Regions from separate parts of the Cytobacillus sp. FSL K6-0265 genome, predicted to be linked through region 2. Evidence: riboswitches for the same ligand, from Rfam matches in the RefSeq annotation. Region 2 holds a riboswitch; the other holds the start of a gene.
The links. Region 2 has a riboswitch for thiamine pyrophosphate ahead of thiT (energy-coupled thiamine transporter ThiT). Riboswitches for the same ligand answer to the same signal wherever they lie in the genome.
Positions count from the first base shown of each region.

Region 1: another riboswitch for thiamine pyrophosphate. It lies ahead of tenA (thiaminase II); the one in region 2 lies ahead of thiT (energy-coupled thiamine transporter ThiT).

Region 1 is NZ_JBBOPE010000001.1:2,496,155-2,500,439, forward strand. Features, by position in the region: gene MHH73_RS12640 (peptidoglycan D,D-transpeptidase FtsI family protein) at 1-60, opposite strand, end outside; gene MHH73_RS12645 (hypothetical protein) at 225-359, shown strand; gene MHH73_RS12650 (MFS transporter) at 361-1,641, opposite strand; gene tenA (thiaminase II) at 1,936-2,625, opposite strand; TPP riboswitch at 2,746-2,852, opposite strand; gene trhA (PAQR family membrane homeostasis protein TrhA) at 3,211-3,846, shown strand; gene MHH73_RS12665 (GNAT family N-acetyltransferase) at 3,952-4,285, opposite strand, start outside.
Region 2 is NZ_JBBOPE010000001.1:296,050-300,334, forward strand. Features, by position in the region: gene MHH73_RS01575 (sigma-Y antisigma factor component) at 1-60, opposite strand, end outside; gene MHH73_RS01580 (YxlC family protein) at 47-406, opposite strand; gene sigY (RNA polymerase sigma factor SigY) at 360-917, opposite strand; gene thiT (energy-coupled thiamine transporter ThiT) at 1,269-1,847, opposite strand; TPP riboswitch at 1,952-2,056, opposite strand; gene MHH73_RS01595 (hypothetical protein) at 2,193-2,432, shown strand; gene MHH73_RS01600 (M23 family metallopeptidase) at 2,456-3,430, shown strand.

The sequences.
Region 1 (4,285 bases), 2.2 Mb from region 2:
TACATTAATCCGAAAAACCATTTTTTTATTTCGTTTCTGTCTTTTTTGCTCTCCCGCCATCATCAACACAACCAATCATCAAAGTATGAATCTTCTTAATTATTACTATATGTAACTACAATATTTCGAAAATATGTAAACTATTAAAATTAGATTAATAATATAAACTATCTTACAACAAATATCCATTTTTTACAATTGGTATGAAGAGGTATTTGATAAAAATGATCAATTTTACACTACCAGTAACATTTTCTATAAAGACGATAGATAATGAACAAATCAGGTATCCACTTACCTTTCTTTTAAGTGATTATTCTTCTTCTTTTTTAGCGGCTAAACAAAAAATCGATTGTTAAGTTAACCAACCGATTTTTCCATTTCACTCTTTTGTAGTTTTTGACGATAAACTGCTGGCTCATATAACATAAATACACCAATTAACCCAATAATCGCAAAGCTTAAAGGAATATACAGTCCATATTGATAAGCAGTTGCTAAGTCAGACAGAGCAAAATAGTCCAATACTTTTCCAAAAAGTGCTGGCAGCAACACTGCGCTAAGAAAGCCACCCGTATTGGCAAAACCAGAAATAAGCCCCACTTCTTTTATATGAAAGGACTGCCTAACGACTGTAAAAGTTAGCGTACTGGCACCATTTGCATAACCAATTAACACGAATAAAAGGATGAATAATAAATACGGTGGCTCCCCGCCCATCCATACTAAGGTAATCCAAGCAGAAACCGACAGCAGATGCACAAAGACATAAGGTAATTTGACTTTGTCAAAAAAAGTAGATAGATAGCTCGTTAATGGAGCTCCTATAATGGCACCAAATAATCCGTACATTATTACTTCACTTGCATTAGATCTTGATAAGCCGTAAACCTCCATACCATAAGGAACAGCCCAAGAGCCAATAAAGCCGATATACGTGCCTACTACACCAAAATGACAAAGGAATGTCGCCCAAGCTTGACGATTGACAAGTAATCTTCTTATGATGACTAGTAACGGTTCATTTGTTTCTTTTTGGTTTTTTTCATCTGCCATATAAAATTTCTTCCTGGGATATTTTATTAAAACAATATAAAGTCCCATACCAAGGATGAATATTAAGATGCCAACAATTAAAAATGGCATTCGCCACCCTAGTAAAGCAATGGTCGAACTAAAAGGGACGGTTGCTAATAAGAAACCTAAACTACCTGTCATTCCGGCAAATCCTACAAGCATTGAAAATTCTTGCTGCTTGAACCAAATGCTTAGCACAAGAACTAAATTGACCCATATAGTAGCATCGCCAATTCCACATAATAATCTAGCAAAGATTAACATATAACTATTATCTACCAAACTATATAGAATGGTACCAAGTCCGTTAAGCAGCGTTCCAACGACAAGAAATACATTTGGACCAAATCGATCAGAAAATAATCCGATGGGAATTTGCAATCCAGCATAAGCAAAAAATTGAATACTCGTTATCAAGCCAATCGTTGCAGCCGTTAAATGAAATTCTTCCATTAATTGATCTGTTATTAAACCAGGTGCCGTTCTTTGACTTACCATAAATAAATAGGCTAAAAGTAAAACACCAAATACAACCCATCTGTACTTACTTTGTTGTTTATTCATAATTAAACGCCTTCCTTAATTTAACATTCGTCTTTCATTATACGCTTATTGACATTATATATATATAGGAAGTTTTTCTATCTATGAGGGTGGAGTCATCTTTCTATAGACGAGATGAGTAGTTGGGGAAGAGCGAACTTTTTTGTGAAAGAAAATCTGCCATATTTGTAGATTGCCTTATTCCATAACAAACCTAATATTACGACGAGAATAGGGATTTGATGTTAACAGAATAAAGTTAATAAGAATGAACCTTATTCTGTTAACACTATTCCCTCTTTATCTTATGATGTTTTATGCATATGTTTTATCAGTTAACCACTTTTCTTGAGTATACGCCATTTCCCAAAAAGCTAATTCATATTGACAGCTGATGGTAAATGCAGATTTCATTTTTTCTTTTTCTGTTTCAGATGCAAGTTCAGCAAGCCGATCAAGGTGGTGAATTTGTTCCAGTACAAGTTTAACAAACCATTCTCCACCGTAAGTATCAATCCATGTACGATAAATTTCTTCTTTTGGTTTTGCCCCTTTAAAGCTCTGTCCAATATCATAATAAATCCAGTAACATGGAAGCAAACTAGCGATGACCTCGCCAACTGTACCTGTCTCTGCTACTCGGTATAAATGGGATGTATAGGCATAGGCAGTAGGAGCTGGTCTAAACTGGTTTAGCTCTTCTTCTGAAACTTTTAATAACTCCATAAATTTGTTATGTAACCCTAGTTCTGCTTCATAAGTCCCTTGCGCATGTGAAGCCATTCTCGAAGTCATATATAAATTCTCCGCTTTAGAAGCAGCGATTGCTTGCACACGTGCAAAATGTGATAAATAGTAAGAATCTTGTAACACGTAAAAGCGGAAACACTCAATTGGTAAATCTCCCTTAGCGATTCCTTTGACAAAAGGGTGTTCAAAATTAGCTTCCCAAATATCATGTACTTCTTTCCTTAACATTTGTGTAAACGTTTCTTTTGTTGCCATCATTTCTACCTCTTCTCTCTTTTTTAATGAGCATAAAAAATCCAGAAAAGCGAAAAAACCACTTCCTTAAAGAAAGTGGCTACTGTATACATTATTCATTTAGTTATATTACGTTAACTAAATTTATATACGCCACTTCCCTACGCTGGTATCAATCAGATCAGGTTCTAAGAGTCTTAAAGTTACACTTTAATCTCAGCCTTTTAAAGGCACCCCTAGTGGATTTATGTAATTATGCTGTCATCGTTATGTTATCATCTTATCAAAAAATGTCAACTTAAATGAAAAGCATCTTGAAGTATAGTAATGAGTAATGTCATGCTTCTCTTTCAGTTATCATGTTTAAGTGAGTTGGATGAAATGTTGTTGTATCGTTAACACTTCAAATCGCGTAACACTAAATTGGCATTGACTAAAAGTAACGATAACCTCAGGTATTAACCACTTAAAAATCTCGACCTTTCGACGCTTTACCTTCTCAATTTAGTGAAGTTTTTCTTTCTAATGAAACCATTCGACTTTTTATCATCTTAAAATAGGTTTATACTAGAATTATGATATTGGGTAAAGAATGGGTGAATACTATTGGAAACACATATTTTTTCAAAAGGGGAAGAAATCGCCAACGCGATTGTTCACGGAGTTGGTGCACTATTAAGTATTGCGGCTCTTGTAATTTTAACTGTTTTCTCATCCTTATATGGAACAGCTTGGCATATTGTCAGCTTTGTTCTATTTGGTATAACGATGGTTATTTTATATTTCTCATCTACTTTGCTACATAGTTTACCAGCAGGCAAAGCAAAAGATGTATTTGAGATTCTCGATCATTCTTCCATTTACTTTTTTATTGCAGGAACGTTCACACCGTTTTTATTTATAACTGTTAAAGGTCCCTTAGGATGGACTTTATTTGGTCTTGTTTGGGGACTAGCAATTGCAGGTACGGTTTTTAAATGTTTTTTTGTTAAAAAATTTTTAGTCCTCTCGACATTACTATATGTTTTGATGGGCTGGCTAATTATATTTGCATGGGAACCTCTTGTTACACACTTAACCACACAAGGCTTGATTTTTCTCATCATTGGTGGCGTTTTATATACTGCTGGGTCGGTATTTTATGTTTGGAGAGGGTTTAAGTACCATCACGCATTGTGGCATGTTTTTGTTCTTGCCGGATCGATTATGCATTTCTTTGCCGTTCTCTCGCTTCTGCCATGATCAATTTTTAAAAATGGTCTGCAGGTGGCTTCTCTTTCACCTGCAGATTGTTTAATACATATTAAGTTGTTGTTCACTTCCTCCTTCTACAAGGCAAACCACTACTTATAATAACTTCATGACTTCATAGCGAAAGCTGACTTTTTTATATCCTTGTTTACGATACATATCCTTTGGAGTATCATTGCTGTCGGCTACAAGTATAACCTTATGATTGTTAAAACGCTTCATAACTTCATATTGCAGAATTGCAGCAATCCCCTTTAATCGGTGAGTTGGTAACACACCTACACTATCAATTTCAGCTGTACACTTATTAATAAATACTTGTAACGAACCTGCTGGCACACCATGATCATATGCGATTAACTGTAACGTATCCTTTGCATTATAATGATAGGAATGAAGTCGTCTATTCAGGTTCACATATTCCTCTCCA
Region 2 (4,285 bases):
ACTTTGTGATAGTAAAATAATAGCTACAAAGAATAGTAAATAGAAATCAATATTCTCCATGTTGCACCTTCTCTCTATGTTTTTGGATTTGCAGCAAGGTATAACAAATGACAAGAAGGACTGTAAGACCTTGTAATGTTATAAAGACAACTGGTATTTGGGTTAATGTTGTAAAAAATAAAACGAGAATGAGTGTTGCTATTCCGCTGAATAAGAGTAATTCTTTTCGCCACTTTCTGCTGGCTGCTCCCTTTTCTTCGATGACCATTTTTTCAAACCAATCTTTACTAGGAGTAGAGATGGGGTTATTTTCCTCAAACTTTGCAAAAGAACGCTTTATTTCTTTTGAAAAATCTTCTTCATCCTTGTTTGATCGGGTTTTCCATTGTTCCTGGCCCTTTCTCATCTTCATCCAACTCCTTTCGAATGGTTTTAATTCCGCGGTGAACTCTTGATTTTACTGTTCCTTCAGCGATTCCGAGCATTTTGCCAATCTCATCATAGGCATAGCCATAATAATGTTTTAAAATAATCGGCACTCTTAATTCATCTTCTAATTCACCGAGAGAAGCTAATAAGAAATCCCAATCCTCATTTTGTGACTGTGCCTGCCATTTTAATTTCCGCATATGTTGTGCTTTAAAAGCATCAGCTCGCTTCTGGCGCCTTTTTTGATCGATATATAATTTTGTACCAATGGATATGAGCCAAGTGGAGAATTTCGATTTCCCCTGAAACTGATTTAATTTTTCAATCGCTTTTGTCATCGTTTCTTGTGCCAAATCCTCCGCTTCTTCTCGATTAAGGGTGAGCTTCATTAAATAGTGAACAAGAAGGGGATAACTCTCTTTAAATAAGTGAGCTAACGCTTGGCTATCGCCTTTTTTCGCTGCTTTAATCCACTTTTTCTCTTCCAAACTTTGCCCCCCTTTTCTTTGGATTTACTATTATGACGTTTAGTGTTCTCCTTTCGTTCACGAAAAATAAAATTTTTTTAAAAGGATGGAATGGCTCTTTTTGATCGATAGTGGTTATGTGGTACTTGTTTTGGAAAGTATCTCTTTATGGTGAACATCTCTCTGGTATGTAGAAATTTTAGCAAAGTGCTTGCATATGAATCTGCAAATAGAAGGGTGAGCGACAACAGAAATTGAGTTTTTGCATAGCTATGCTTTTTTATAGGGAATTATTCTTGATGAACGAGTAGACTGAATTTCTCGCCTATCTTGCGAAAAAAGGCTCTGAGTTTCCCCAGAGCCTCTAAGTCATTAATATGCTTTTTTCAAAAGTACTTTATTAGCTGTTGTGTAGAGTGTGACAACAACGAGAGCACATACGATAAAGGTAGGTAGCATGTATGTTCCGTTATATACGAGTGAATACAGTGCGACAGGTTGATCAGCCGGGGCATAGGCGCCAAATAGGATAATGCCTGATAAATAATGGCATAAGAAGCGTAAGAAACTTCCTAAGAAAACGCCAATAATAACATACATATTTGCTTTGGCAAATTGGCCGTCTTGATAATTTTGCACAACTTTATTCATATAGATGCCTGCGAGTCCGACAACAGCAAAGGCTACGAAATAGTCAATAATCCATGAGGCGAAATGAAAAGGAACAGCTCCTGTTAAGATTTGTAGGCCTCCTAATAGTAAGCCCGTTAAGACACCGCCTTTAATACCCCAACGAAAGGCCATTAAGAAAACCGGTACCATAGCAAGTGAGATGGACCCACCTTGTGGCCAAAATCTACCCATTAGTAGTCCCGAAAGAAAATCGAGTAATAATGCCAAAGCTGCAAATATAGCGATTTCCACCATAAAAAGTGTTTTATTTTGTTTCATGTTTTTCCTCCTTCTCCGAAAAAGAGAAGCGAACGAGTAAACCTGTATTACTTTTTGTCATGAAAAAAAGCAATACATAGGCGGTGATGGATGCCTAGTATTGCTCATATCCAAAACCACGATCCCTACGCTAGCATTATCTAACAGGTTCTTAGGGTCAGAACGAACTCGCTCACTCTCAGCCATATTAGGCTCCCCTTGTGGAAGTATTAAATTTAATCCTCGGTAAGAATATACTATGACTTTCCTCAGAATTCAAGAATCTTTTTATTGGTAAGAGAAAAAACAGATTATTTGTGAAACTTATTCCCTAGATAGTCGTAGAATAATCAAGGAGTGATTTATATGAAGAAGGTTTTTGAAGTAAACCATCATGGAAATCATATAGTAATCGAAAATTATTGGATTAACGGAGAAAAGTTGTATGTAAATGGCGAATTACAGGATGAAAATTTAGGTCTAGCATTAAGGGGAGGTTTGAAAGGTAAGTTAGAAGATTCACGTAGAATTAAAGTAACTATAGGCGGTTTCTTTACTGTTAATTGCAAAATATTTCTTGAGAATCGTTTAATTTTTTCATCTTAATAAAACTTACGGGGGTAGAGGGTATGGTCGGGTCAATGGATCCTGATAGGTTTATAGATTATTGGTTAAGAGCAGAGTATAAGGAAATTTACCAAGCCACTTCAAAAGTGTTTCAAGGCATGGTTTCATTATCAGAATTTATTGAGATGAGCGCAGCCTTTAACGAAGGTGTGCGTAGTTATCAGCTTATGTCACGGACGAATGTCTTAGGTATTGATCAGTTCGTATGGGTAGATCACTCAAAAGCAAAAGCAGTAGTGGTTGGATTTGATGATAAAAATACAATTGTCAGTTTCTATATGAAACCTTACTTTGTCTTTCCAGAAACTGATAAGGTCTATACAAAGAATGAATACATTATGCCAGTGATGGATGAATGGTTTGTATTCTGGGGTGGTACAAATGAATTTATTAATTATCATTACGCTTATGAACATCAAAGATACGCGTATGATTTAATAAAGGTGAAGGATGGTTCTACATATAGTGGTCGGCCTGAAAAAAATGAGAGTTATTACGCATTTGCAGAGGAAATTATCGCCCCTCAAGATGGCAAAGTAATAAAAGTGGTTGATGGTCTTGATGATAATATTCCAGGGCAGATGGATGAAGAGCATCCGCCAGGCAACTATATTGTAATTGAGCATGCGCATAAGGAATATAGTATGATTGCTCATTTTAAAAAAGACAGTATCATTGTCCAAGAAGGAGAGGAAGTTCTTCAAAAGCAATTACTTGGCAAATGTGGGAACTCAGGCAACTCATCTGAAGCGCATATCCATTTTCAAATCATGGATTCAGGAGATCTTCGTAAAGGAAAATCAGTTCGCATTCGTTTTAAAAATGGTGTGGAACCGATTCAAGGAGAGATCGTAACGAATCATTTAACGAAATATCGTGATCGATTCGAAGAGAAGTTCGACAAGGTCGAAAATACGATGACAATAGCAGACTATGTTTTTGCCGTTCCGCGAGCAATTATCCAGCTATTTAAATAGGGGAAATACGGTTACAGGGAGTCACTTGTACGGATCTCCCTCGCCCGCACAATTCAATCAAACGTTTGTTTAAATCACAAAAATAAGTGGTTTGATAATGATTGTTGCTCTTTTCGTAAGACTTAGTGCCGTTTTTTAACGCATCAACTAATAACTGGGTAATGTGGTTCAAGTTCGTTCTTTTGGTAACTTCCTTTAGATGTATTTAAATAATAGGTTGCAGATATATTATGATCGGTAAGTTGTGTCATGTGAATAATTTTTAAATCAAACTGTTCGTTCAGTATATTTTTTATTATATTAACGTTCATTAATTACACTCTCCTCGATAATTTATTTTTGAGAAAAGCTATGAACCAGACTTAAACATAAGTTATTCAAACAAAAATCCTCCTTCATTAATCTGTTTAATATTTCTATAAAGCATATAGAGCCATATCAAGTAAAACAAAACGGTAATACCTAAGTTATTTCCGCTAGATAGTCTCTCTTTACACATAATATAGTTCTTTTATTAGTCTGCTCTGGTTGGGTGATAGTTACTTTATTTCTTTAAATAAAGGGAATTCTCTTAGTTATGTTGCTAAAGGGGGGGAGATTAGTGACAATTGATTGATAAAAAGAGAAGACCCCAATCTTTTTGAACTGCACCCCAATAGTTAGACACATCGAACAATTGGAGGTGCAATTTTTTTAGTATGAAAGTTGCTAAAGATAGCACTTGCTAGTACAGTGAAAATTGAGTCCAACATATGATATTGGATCATACCCATTCATGGCAAGAAAGATTAAACTAATTGAACTTGGAATTCCCGCTTTCTTTAGATAGAAGGCTAATTTTAAACCTGCAATTCC